3 regions of the Phocaeicola coprocola genome follow, and region 1 is predicted to be linked to each of the others. Evidence: riboswitches for the same ligand, from Rfam matches in the RefSeq annotation. Region 1 holds a riboswitch; each other region holds the start of a gene.
What was found. A riboswitch is a leader RNA that binds a small molecule or an ion and turns the genes downstream of it on or off. The one in region 1 is predicted to bind cobalamin.

Region 1 (4,440 bases):
GTGATTATTTCTGGAGGTGGATATATTGGTTGTGGAATAGTGGGTAAAACCGAACAGAAAGCAGATGATGTTACTTCATCGTGGGGTACGTTTAATGATGCGTGTGTGGGAGATATCAAAATCTGGGACGGTCTCCGTCGTTTCGATGCAGGTATACAGGCTGGTATAAATTTGGATTTCCGTCATTATATTGTAGGTGTAGAAGGTGAATTCGGATTGGCCCGTATGTGGGAAAAAGGACCTCGCAACTTGGGAATCTTTGCAACTTTTGGATATAAATTTTAGGTACTTATAAAAATAAAAGGAGCGGACAGCTATAGGGGGGAATGAAGACCTTATGCTGTCCGCTTATTGTTTTTAATATTCTATGGACTGTGCAATTAATGATGGAAGAGACGGATACCTGTAAATGCCATAGCTATGCCATATTTATCGCATGTAGCTATTACATGGTCATCACGCACTGAACCACCGGCTTGTGCAATGTATTCTACTCCGCTCTTGTGGGCACGTTCTATGTTATCACCGAAGGGGAAGAAAGCATCCGATCCCAAAGCCACACCTTTCAGTGTATCCAGCCATGCACGTTTTTCTTCGCGAGTCAGCACTTCCGGCTTTTCTGTAAAGAACTGCTGCCATACACCGTCGGCAAGTACGTCATCGTGTTCATCGCTGATATAGACATCGATTGTATTATCACGGTCGGCACGGCGTATTTTTTCAACCCAAGGCAGATTCAATACTTTCGGGTGCTGGCGTAGATACCAGATATCAGCTTTATTTCCTGCAAGACGAGTACAGTGAATACGGCTCTGCTGTCCGGCTCCGATACCGATAGCTTGTCCGTCTTTTACATAACATACAGAGTTCGACTGTGTATATTTTAATGTAATCAGTGCAATCATCAAGTCGCGGCGTGCTGATTCCGGGAAATTCTTGTTTTGAGTAGGAATGTTTGCGAATAAATCGTCGCCGTTCAGTTTGATTTCATTACGTCCTTGTTCGAAAGTGATTCCGAATACATCTTTACGTTCTATCGGAGCAGGGCGATATTCCGGATCTATCTTGATAACATTATATGTTCCTTTACGTTTATTCTTCAGAATTTCCAGTGCTTCGTCTGTATATCCCGGAGCAATGACTCCGTCAGAAACTTCGCGGTTGATAAAACGTGCTGTAGCTTCGTCGCATACATCACTCAGCGCAATGAAGTCGCCGTAAGACGACATACGGTCAGCACCACGCGCACGAATATACGCATTTGCCAAAGGAGAAAGAGGAAGGTTGTCTACGAAATAAATTTTCTTCATTGTATCATCCAGCTCCAGACCGATAGCTGCTCCTGCAGGGCTGACATGCTTGAATGATGTTGCAGCCGGCAGGCCGGTAGCTTCTTTCAGTTCTTTTACTAACTGCCATCCATTCAGGGCATCCAGAAAATTGATATATCCGGGACGTCCGTTCAATACCTCAATTGGTAGCTCTCCTTCTTGCATAAAGATACGTGCCGGTTTCTGGTTAGGATTACAGCCGTACTTCAATTCGAGTTCTTTTGCCATAATTTATATGTTTATAGTTGCTTGTCTACAAAAATACAGAATATTTTCGGCTTATTGAAAAAACTTTTTACCTTTGTGGCGCATTGGTTCAAGAGATTATCTGTTTTTAGAAGATAATCTGGTGATTAAAAGGGAATCAGGTGAGAGTCCTGAACAGTCCCGCTGCTGTAAATTCCATATTATATAAATGTCGCAAACAGTCGTTCAGACCACTGGAGAAATGTTTGTTTCCGGGAAGGTAGTTTGCGACTAGGAATAAGTCAGAAGACCTGCCATGCATATTTCTTCACAGCTTTCGAGGAAAAAGCGTGGGATGACTTTTCGGTGCATATTCTATCTGTTCACCCCATTGCTTTATTTTTCGCAGGCAATGCAAAGGCTGTTCCTTTGCTGTTACATTAAGTATTGAGAAAATATGAAGTATATTGTATGTAGTTGGATGATGCTGATTGGATGTGCCGTTCAATGTTATGGCAGTCAGGAAATAGATACAACGAAAGTCTATTCCATACCGGAGGTTGTGGTTTCCGACCGCTACCAGACGCGTGAAGTTCGTTCGGCTGTTCCTCTTCAGATCTTTTCTCACGAAGAGCTGAAAAACCTGAATGTGATGCAGGTATCCGATGCTGTCAAACACTTCTCTGGTGTGACAGTGAAAGATTATGGAGGAATAGGAGGACTGAAAACAGTTTCTATACGCAGTCTGGGAGCACAGCATACAGTAGTGGGATACGATGGAATAGCTGTTACCGACTGTCAGACCGGACAGGTGGATATCGGTCGCTTTTCATTGGAAAATGTAGACCGTCTGATGTTAAGCAACGGGCAAAGTGACCAGATTTTTCAGCCTGCACGTTTTTTCGCTTCAGCTGGAATTTTGAATATCCAGACACTTACTCCTGTTTTTCAGAATAACAAGTCTGTTAATCTGAACGCATCTGTGAAATCGGGTTCATGGGGACTGGTGAATCCTTCAGTTTTGTATGAACAGAAACTGGGTGAAAAATGGGCATTGACAGCAGATGCGGAATGGATGTCATCCGATGGGCATTATCCTTATACATTATATTACGGCGAGGAAGGTGATCAGTCGAGTCGTGAAAAACGCAAGAATACGGAAGTGCAGACATTCCGTGCCGAGGCAGGTCTGTTCGGTAATTTTTCTGATACGGAACAATGGAAGCTGAAAGCTTATTATTGTCAGTCGTTACGCGGGCTTCCCAATGCAACAACTTTGTACTACGATTATTCCTCACAACATTTGTGGGATAAAAATATTTTCATCCAGAGCCAGTATAAAAAAGAGTTCAGCCGTAAATGGGTGTTTCAGGCTTCGGGCAAATGGAACTGGACCTACCAGCATTATCTGGACCCAGATTATAAAGGAACTACCGGACAAAGTGAGAACAGTTATTTTCAGCAGGAATATTATCTTTCTACGGCAGTGTTGTTCCGGGCGCTGGACTGTCTTTCTTTTTCTCTTTCAACCGACGGAATCGTTAACCGTATGAACTGCGACTTGAAAGATTTTGCCAAGCCAGTGCGTTACTCATGGCTTACTGCGCTGGCTGGGAAATATGTCAACGACTGGATGACGCTTTCAGCTTCTGTTTTGTCTACAGTTATTTATGAAGATGTAGCAAAAGGCAACAGTGCCGGGGGACACCGGAAACTTTCTCCGTATGCCAGTGTATCATTTAAGCCATTTGCTTCAGAGGAGTTTCGTATCCGTTTCTTTTATAAAGATATTTTCCGCTTGCCGAGTTTTAATGATTTGTATTACGGACAGACCGGTAATATTCGTCTGAAGCCGGAAAATGCCAGCCAGCTGAATGTCGGACTGACATATAGTAAACGCATTTCTGACTGGCTTCCTTATGTATCGGCAACAGTGGATGCTTATTCCAACCGGATAACCGACAAGATAGTAGCGATACCGACCAAGAACCTGTTTATCTGGAGTATGGTAAATCTGGGCAAAGTCGATATAAAAGGAATAGACTTTACAGCAAGTGTTAGTGTACAGCCGGCAGAAAAATATGTGTTGAGCCTATCGGGTAATTACACTTATCAGCGTGCGCTGGATGTTACGAACTCAGATCCTTCTACTCTTGAAGGAAAAACGTATAAGCATCAGATAGCCTATACACCGCGTGTGTCAGGTTCCGGACAGGCAGTACTCGAAACACCGTGGGTAGACTTGTCGTATTCCATGCTGTTTTCCGGCAAACGCTATGCGTTGGGACAGAATATAGCCAAGAACAGGCTGGACGGATATACTGATCATAGCGTTTCTGTACGTCGGGGGTTCCGTTGGAAAAAGACAAACCTCTCGCTGGCACTTGAGATGCTGAATCTGGCAGATAAAAATTATGAAATAGTGAAAAACTTTCCGATGCCCGGACGGTCTTTCCGGATAACAGTCGGAGTGAAATATTGATGAATATGAGGAAACTGGTAGTTATTATATATTCGTTGGTTTTGCTGTTTGCCGGTTGCGATGATTTGGAAGACAAGCCTTATACACCCGGTGAAGCAAATGGGGTAGTCGAAGACTATGGAACGGCAGAAATGTATATCTTGAATGAAGGGTTGTTTAATTTGAACAACAGTACACTGGCAAGATATTCCTTCCTGACGAATAGCTGTTCGTATGATTATTTCCGTGCGCTGAATCATCGCGGATTGGGAGATACCGCTAACGACATGGATATTTACGGTAGTAAATTATATGTTGTGGTAAATGTTTCCAGTACAGTAGAGGTAATAGACCTTCAGTCTGGGCTTTCCGTAAAGCAGATTCCGATGCTGACCGATAATGGCAGTTCCCGTCAGCCTCGTGCCATTACTTTTGATTCGGGAAAAGCTTATGTCTGTTCGT
Region 2 (4,440 bases), 580 kb from region 1:
TCTGTCCATTTATCAGCTGACTTGAAAAGCAGATACCGGGAGCGTATAAGTAATTCCCTACGGGTATCGCCATTGGAATATCGGTATGGGACATAATCTTCGTTCTTCCGCTTAGCTTCTTCCATTTCCTCATTGGCCTGCTGTATGGCATCCCAACGGTGTTTGATGCGTAATTCCTGCACAGCATCACAAGCTAATCTCTGAATGTGAAAACGGTCTATCACACGGCTGGCTTCAGGAAATGCAGTCCGTACAATCTTGCGCATGGAGTCTGAAAGGTCAAGTGTCACTTCTTTAACGGCATAACGGCTTTCCTCGTCAATTCGTTGCAGTACAGCTATTACATCCTCTGATTTAGTTCCTGCCACGACAGCTACCAGGGAGCACTCTCTCGTACAGGCATCACGGTTGGTTACAAAGGTGTAAAGTTCACCGTTGGAGAGTGAGGTCTCGTCAATCGCCAGATACGGTCCCATATTTTCCGGAAACAGCATCCATTCACCGGCATGGGATAACTGTTCCCAATTACGATATCCGCTGAGAACCTCCTTGTACTGTTTTTCAAATGTATGACCATCTATATGATAGAATTCCTCAAGCGTACGGCAGGTCACTGGGGATGTCTCCATACGTTTCTTTTAAAAAAGCCCCAAATTCTTTGGAGTATCTGGTTCCCTTGGCTACAACATCGAGGTCGATGGGAATACTGAAACTTTTACCTGTGCGCAAGTCCGTCCAACGACGACGTCTGATCTTGAGGATTACCTTATGGTCCCGTATGGGAAAGTCTGTCACATTAACAGCTTCCATAAAACCTTTGGATTCAAAATGTTCGTCATTGCTTAACTTGGAATTCATCTTTTCATCCAGACTAATATGAATCTCTTGAGAGGTTTGTTCAACTCCAGAGATAAGAAAGTAATCTAATATCTGAGCCGGCAACACGAGGCTGGCTAGCATATTCAAATAATCGTTTTTCATAATGCGAAGTAAGCAATACTTTACGAGTATAAAAAATAATCCCCACTAAATTTCTACTGACCCACTATCTAACTTATTTTGTGCATGTACGGGTGCACACATGTTTATACCCCACACCAGCAGGGTAAACATTACTGAATAGCAAAGTTTATTAAGCATTATGTAAAACGTTCAACCGTCCTATCCCCCGAGTTCGGTTAATTAATAAAAACGATGGCAGGTCTTCTGACTGACTCACACGCTTTGACACCTTCCCGGTTTTATCCAGTGGCAATGAGTAATTGTCAACGTGCTTGATGAGCTTCACAGCAGCGGGACTGTTCGGGACTTTCACCCGATTCCCTTTTAATCCGTCGGGTCGAAACAACCTTCCGGAACCAATCGATGGCAAAGATAATTTATTTTTCTGAATTTTAATACAGTTTTTTTGTTTTGAAAATGTTTTTGTATTAAGAACTCTTTTGTCGGAGAATACCGATAATTTTAGTAGTTTTGTCTGAATGAATCATTAAATATATGCATGTATGAAAGAAATAAATGTATCGGAACTGAAAGATAACATGTTCGACGCTATCAGTAAGGAATGGATGCTGGTAACGGCCGGAACACAGGAAAAGTTTAACATGATGACGGCAAGCTGGGGCGGAACCGGTGTTTTGTGGGCAAAGCCCGTAGCCTTTATTTTCATCCGTCCCGAGCGTTATACCTACCAGTTTATTGAAGAGGGAGAAACGCTTACCCTGTCTTTCCTGGGCGAAGAGCATAAAGATATACATAAAATCTGTGGTTCCAAATCTGGGCGCGACATTGATAAGGTAGCGGCTACCGGACTGAAACCTTTTGCCACTCCCGAAGGAAACATTGCCTACGAGCAGGCACGTATGGTACTGGAATGCAGAAAACTGTATGCCGATATGATAAAGCCCGAGCAGTTTATCGATGCCTCACTGGTAAGCCGCTGGTACGGCGAAGGACATGGCGGATTCCATAAAATGTATGTCGTAGAGATAGAACATGTATGGGTGAAAGAGTGAGCATAATGCTTGTCAGAATTCCATGATAAACTCATCCAGCGAATCGTTTTCGTCCATACCCATCTTGTCGTGTTTGAGGCGGTTTTTCCGTTTCTTCAAGGCGACCTTATTGGTTTCGAGCAGGTAAAGCATGTTGCTGTTTGAGATGCCGATTTTGATAAGGCAGCAAAGCGAGATGTCCGCCTTTGTCAGTGTCGGGAACTTTTTCCAAAGCCGGTCGGTAAAGTTGTTGTAGCAGATGTTTATAACTTCCGCCAGATTGTCCTGTTCCTCGTCGGAGAGCACTACCGACCGGCTTTGTATTTTATCCTGCTGGCTCATTTTATTGAGCTGTTCCATTTTTCTGATGATTTCGCTGTGGCGCAGGATTTCCTTTCTCATGGCAGCCTCCTTTGAAGAGTATTCGCTTCTCATCTTTTCCCTTTGTGAAAGTTCTTTGTCCAGAGCTGTTTCCTTTTCGATGATTTTTTCCTGTGCAGCATGCAGGTCGATGGTCTTTTCTTGCAGTTGCAGCCTCATTTCCTTCATCAGGTCGTCTTTTGATTGCATCTGTTCTGCCAGTTTACGCTTCTCTTCCCTGCGTTTATAGAAGAATATAACAGCTACGGTCAGTACCGCCATGCAGATGGCTGTCAGTGATATATACAGTCTTTGTCGTTTGATTTTCAGCAGCTTGTTTTCACTCTGAATCAAGGAGTAGTCGTATTTGTGCTGGAGGTTTGCCACTTTAGAATCCAGCCGTTCTTGATAGATGGTATCCAGCAGTTCGGCATACCGCTTGCTGTATTCCAGCGCTTTGGGAAGATTTTTTATTTTTTCTTCGTATATACTCCAGTCTAAATAGCGGGATACTCTGAAATATGGATCATAATCTCTCGTATCCTTGCTTAAATAGAAGTGTGCCGAATCGTATTGGTTCATCTCCAGCAAGATTTTTCCCTTATTACCCCATAACGGATATAGCTCGGTGGAATCCTTTGCGAGCGATAAACTGCGGTTTACCAGTTCCAGTGCCCGTTTGTAATCTTTTCTTTCTCTTGCCGTTAAAGATAAACGGTTTAATAGATATTTGTCGTAAATTCGGTCTTTTGTAGTTGCGGACAATGTTAATCCGACATTAAATAGGCTGTCTGCACGTTCATCCTCTTCTTTTAGCAAACAACACCATCCCCATTTTCCATATAGGTTTATTTGTTTTAAGGTATCTTTCAGTAAAATAGCGTATCTGTTTGCCGTTTGATATTTTTCGATTCCCTTTTCGTAGGCATCTTCGTTAGTTAATAGACCTGCCCAGTGTAAATTGAGCAGGAACTTGAATTGATTGTTTTCTATATTCCGGCTTGCTATATTCGCCTGCTGAAAATATGAGAGTGCTTTTTCCTTTTCATCCGAATCCCTGTAATACTGTGCCAAATAGAAAAGTGTCCATGCCTTGTGCAGGGAGTCGCTGCTTGTCCGATAGTATGCTTCCGCTATCCGGAGCAGTGAATCGCTTTTCACCGGAATGTGGTTTTTATATTGTGCCTGCGTGAATAGCAGTGCATGGAGTGCCTGTTCCTCTTTACGTACCTGCGAAATGGGTGGCATGTGTTGTAGTATCTTCCAGGCACTGTCGGGTCTTTCATACATCAGTTGCTCAATTTGCAGTAGTGAAGCATTTATCTGGTGTGTCCTTTTCTGGTAAATGCCGAGTGAAAGGGCGGCTGCGGTTGCTGTTATGATGACAATGATGATGAGTGTTTTATTTTTCATACTGAATGTTTGTAAGACTATTACAAATATAAATAATTTGATTGTTTTATTGGTGAATTGCTTGAAAATTGCTTAAAATACACCTTAAAAAGCAGTACGCGCACTCGTTCTTTTCATTGTGTCTACCTTTTTCTTTGAAAAATTATTTATTGTTTTGATTATCAATATATTGGTTCTTTGTCGATGTCTACCTTTTGTCACCCTCTTTTCCTTGTATGATGTTTATTAATATGGTATTTTTGTGATAACGAACAGTGGTAATCAGAAACTGTTTATATGACAGCGATATATTGCTCCGGCATATTAAATCAAATCATTATACATATGAAAAACGTTTATCTAGTAGTTCTGTTTACTTTTCTTGCATGCTCCTTGCATGCCCAAGTTAAATCATCCCACGCTGAAAAGGTAGAAGTTTCCGCAGGAATAGGTTATGGCTGGTTGCTCAATTCGAATCTATCTCCGTACGGATTGCATTATCGGGGTAATTATGATGGAGGCATTCAGGGCAGTGTGGATGCCTTTTACAAGTTTTCCAAAAGGTTTGGTATAGGAGCCTTGTACACCAACTTCTCTACTTCTGGCAATTATTCGGTAGGTCCTGCACTGGTATCCGAAGATATTCAGGTTAACTACGTGGGTCCCCAGATGAAATTTAGTTGTGATATATCCG
Region 3 (4,440 bases), 1.8 Mb from region 1:
CATCGACACGCCACCAAAGCTTCCCATTCCCCAAAGTACAAACGAGTGTACCCCTTCGGCTGTAGAAAAGAAGTTTAATAATGAGATGATGGAAGAAACTACATAACCTATCATAATACCGGCAATAAGCAACATCACCGTATTTTTAATTATGGCAGACAGAGATAAAATGATTGCCATCACCAAAGCCGCACCGGCAAATGCCCCAGCCACTACAGAAAGAAAACCTGAAAGTACAAACTCTCCGGCAATGATACTTCCTCCACCTGCCAGCAGAACAAGTGCAACTCCCAGACTTGCTCCCGAACTGATACCTAAAATAGAAGAATCGGCAAGCGGATTACTAAATACGGTTTGCAGCATCAAGCCCGACGCAGAAAGAGCCGTTCCACAAAGCAGAGCTGTGATACACTGAGGAACACGCGACTCCCATACGATAAACTGCCAGCTGTCTTTTTCTACTTCTCCGCCAAAAAGGATGTTTGCTACGGCTTTCACCGGAATATCTACCGAACCGAAAACCAGATTGGCTGCCATAAGCAGCACAATCATTACAGCAAGTACACAACCATATATATATCCTCTATTTGTCTTCATGCACACACTTTCTGAGATATCACTCCGCTAAATTAGTAAAATATCTTGGAGTATAATCTTTCAAGATATCAGGATGAAATACTTTTACCAAATCCTTGAGCAACAATTCTGGATGAAAAGGTACTTCCTCATAAAAAGAAATGCGGCTGGTATTACATCCATATACCCGACGATTGCGGAACGCATCAAAATTGGCATATGGCGCATAGTCACTCTTCAGTTCTCTATAAGTTTTATCCACCTGCTGATTGTATTTTATCAGCCAGAAATCGGCGTGCTGTCCTTTATCGAATACTGTTTCAAAAGCCAAAGAAGCAGAACCGCTTTGAGGAATATCGGCAAATATATACCGTGCCCCCGCATCGGCATACAGTTTTGCCATTGTACTGTTTCCCCCCGGCACATACCATGTACCACCGGTTTTCAGTTCTGTAATGACAGTCGGTTTCGGTGTTATGTCTTTCACTTGATTCCGGAGTGAAAGATAGGCCTCCTCTACCCCAGCAAACAAAGAGTCTGCCTCAGCCTCTTTTCCAAACAGCAACCCATAAAAACGTACCCATTCGGCACGCCCCAATGCTGAAGTTTCCATATAGTCGGCACATTCAAGAATCGGTATATTCAGCTTTTCTATACGTCCGTAACCACCACTGTTTTCGTAAGGTGAAAGCAAGATACCGTCGGGATGCATGTCTATCACTTTCTCTATGTCCGGATTCATACTGCTCCCCGCATCGGTTATTTCTTTTTTCCGACAACTTTCCAATATAGCAGGAACACGGATGTACTGCAAATCACATACTCCTTTTATTTTATCCAGTGCGCCCAACTCCTGTAAAAGTCCGCAGTGCACAGACGAGAATATCAGGGAGTTTGATAAAGGAACCCGAACAATTGTACCCTCCGGCAAGGATGAAGGACACGAATCCTGTTTATTGACCAACAAATATGTATGCAACGTTTTCAGTGTGTCCCAGGGATTACGCAGGGTAACCTGAGTATAATGCTGGTATTTTACAATTTGCAGATTCTCTGCATAGCGTAAATTCAGTGTATCACCTCCTTCTTGCATAAAAGAGGTCTTGCTCTTTCCGTTACAAGCGGAAAACAGCAAGACCATAAGTACTATATGGGCAGATAGTATGTATTTCTTCAGTTCATTTGCCATGATTATAATAATTTATCGGTCTACAATAAACAAAGCAATATGAGAAATAATCATTCTCACATCAGCTTCCTCAATATTAACATAGTAAAAACATAGTTCTTGCTACTCTTTCCTCGAGAGCACAAGCATGATTTCGTTTTGCAGGTCTTCTGACTTACTCCGGTTTGTTATGCCTTCCCACTTTCTCAAACAGAAGAAAGCAGTGACCTGAAGTAGTAAACAAACCTTTACAAAGGAGCTTACAGCAGCGGGACTGTCCGGGACTTTCACCCGATTCCCTTTTCATCCGTGGCCTCGCATATACCAATCGGAAGCCCGACGGAACAAAACTGTGACAAATATATGCAATAAGTACTTATAATGCAATAAAAGGTGAACCAAAATCCAATTTTATTTGTTTACTTTGTGTTTATATTAAAAGTTGATATCATCTATGATTACTGCAGAAAATATTTTACTAGTCGGGTCTATTTTAATCTTTACAAGTATTCTAATCAGCAAAACCGGATATCGTTTCGGTATCCCTACCCTGCTGTTATTCCTGCTGGTAGGTATGGCTTTCGGCAGTGACGGTCTCGGCATTCAGTTCAACAGTGCTTCAGACGCTCAGTTTATCGGCATGATGGCACTCAGCATCATCTTGTTCTCGGGAGGAATGGATACCCGATACGCCGATATCAAACCAGTCTTAAAACAAGGTATACTGCTCTCTACTGTGGGAGTATTGGTCACCACACTGCTTACCGGATTGTTTATTTTCTTCCTTTCGCATTACACGCATGCCAACATAGAACTTACTCTGATGGTTTCTTTGCTGCTTGCTGCAACCATGTCGTCTACAGACTCGGCTTCGGTATTCAGCTTGTTGCGCTCACAACGCATGAACCTTAAATACAATCTCCGCCCCATGCTGGAGCTGGAAAGTGGAAGTAACGACCCGATGGCATATATGCTTACCATTGTACTGATTCAGGTTATCGGCAGCGGAAGCAATTTCGACGTAACAGTCATACTGAAAGACTTATTTATACAGTTCCTGTTCGGAGGAGTCATAGGATACGCCTTCGGTAAGTTCGCTGTCTGGCTTGTCAATAAAATAGAACTTTCCAACAGTGCTCTCTACCCGATTCTTCTGCTTAGTCTGGTCTTCATCACATTTACTCTTACCGACCTGGTTAAAGGAAACGGCTATCTGGCAGTATATATCGCCGGAATGATTGTTGGAAATGCCCGACTGGCTTACCGGAAAGAAACCAATACGTTCATGAACGGACTGACATGGCTGTTCCAGATAATCATGTTCCTGACTTTGGGACTTTTGGTCAATCCTCATGAAATGCTCGATATCTCTGTAACAGCTCTGCTTATCGGCGTCTTTATGATTCTGATAGCACGCCCGGTCAGTGTATTTTTGTGCCTGCTTCCATTTAAAGGAATCACTAATAAGGCACGAGTTTTTATTTCCTGGGTAGGACTAAGAGGAGCCGTTCCTATTATTTTTGCAACTTATCCGGTAATAGCACAAATTCCCGGCTCAAACCAGTTGTTCAATATCGTATTCTTCATTACTCTGTTATCGCTTACTATACAGGGAATGACTATTTCGAAAATGGCACGCTGGCTCAAGCTTGACTTGCCTGAAGAAAAAGAAGGTAATGAATTTGGTGTAGAACTTCCGGAGGAAATCGACACCCACCTGGATGATATCACGCTTACAGAAGACATGCTCTCAACCGGAAACCGGCTAGCCGACATGAATATTCCTAAAGGCACACTCGTGATGCTTATCAAACGAGGAAACGAATTTATTATTCCTAACGGACAGATAGAACTTCATGCCGGAGATAAACTGCTGGTAATGTCTGAAAAGAAATAAAAGTAAGGTTTACAGCTGTTTATTTCCATTTTATTTATTACATTTGGGAAACAACTTTAAAATCAAATCTTATGGAAACATATCTTTTTTGGTTGGTTCCCATTGCATCAATTCTGGCATTAGCTTTTGCCGGATATTTCTACAAGCAAATGATGCGGGAAAGCGAAGGCAGTCCTGAAATGCAGAAAATAGCTGCCCATGTTCGCAAAGGAGCCATGTCGTACTTAAAACAACAATACAAAGTTGTTACGCTTGTTTTTATCGGACTCGTTATTTTGTTTGCCATCATGGCATACGGATTCAATCTGCAAAATCACTGGGTTCCGATTGCTTTCCTTACAGGAGGATTCTTCTCGGGACTGTCGGGCTATCTGGGAATGAAAACTGCGACCTATGCTTCGGCACGTACTGCCAATGCTGCACGCAATTCATTGAACGACGGGCTACGAATTGCTTTCCGAAGCGGAGCAGTAATGGGACTCGTAGTAGTCGGACTAGGGTTGTTCGACATTTCCTTCTGGTATATTCTTCTAGACAAATGTATTCCGGCAGATGCCATGAATCCGACTGCTAAATTATGTGTCATCACCACTACAATGCTTACATTCGGAATGGGAGCTTCTACACAAGCCCTATTCGCCAGAGTTGGAGGAGGTATTTATACGAAAGCTGCCGATGTAGGAGCTGATTTGGTTGGTAAAGTGGAAGCCGGAATTCCCGAAGACGACCCACGCAATCCGGCAACAATAGCCGACAATGTAGGTGACAATGTCGGTGATGTAGCTGGCATGGGAGCCGA

Region 2: another riboswitch for cobalamin. It lies ahead of ACDG22_RS03040 (ISAon1 family transposase N-terminal region protein); the one in region 1 lies ahead of ACDG22_RS00400 (TonB-dependent receptor plug domain-containing protein).
Region 3: another riboswitch for cobalamin. It lies ahead of ACDG22_RS07880 (ABC transporter substrate-binding protein); the one in region 1 lies ahead of ACDG22_RS00400 (TonB-dependent receptor plug domain-containing protein).

What each region holds. Positions count from the first base shown of each region.
Region 1 covers NZ_JBGKGM010000001.1:124,114-128,553, reverse strand. The annotation lists gene ACDG22_RS00410 (porin family protein) at 1-285, shown strand, start outside; gene ACDG22_RS00405 (phosphoribosylaminoimidazolecarboxamide formyltransferase) at 381-1,559, opposite strand; cobalamin riboswitch at 1,627-1,849, shown strand; gene ACDG22_RS00400 (TonB-dependent receptor plug domain-containing protein) at 1,999-3,999, shown strand; gene ACDG22_RS00395 (YncE family protein) at 3,999-4,440, shown strand, end outside.
Region 2 covers NZ_JBGKGM010000001.1:700,982-705,421, reverse strand. The annotation lists gene ACDG22_RS03045 (ISAon1 family transposase) at 1-629, opposite strand, end outside; gene ACDG22_RS03040 (ISAon1 family transposase N-terminal region protein) at 595-981, opposite strand; cobalamin riboswitch at 1,180-1,379, opposite strand; gene ACDG22_RS03035 (flavin reductase family protein) at 1,506-2,015, shown strand; gene ACDG22_RS03030 (tetratricopeptide repeat protein) at 2,028-3,767, opposite strand; gene ACDG22_RS03025 (outer membrane beta-barrel protein) at 4,092-4,440, shown strand, end outside.
Region 3 covers NZ_JBGKGM010000001.1:1,914,419-1,918,858, reverse strand. The annotation lists gene ACDG22_RS07885 (iron ABC transporter permease) at 1-597, opposite strand, end outside; gene ACDG22_RS07880 (ABC transporter substrate-binding protein) at 617-1,753, opposite strand; cobalamin riboswitch at 1,888-2,108, opposite strand; gene ACDG22_RS07875 (potassium/proton antiporter) at 2,199-3,641, shown strand; gene ACDG22_RS07870 (sodium-translocating pyrophosphatase) at 3,713-4,440, shown strand, end outside.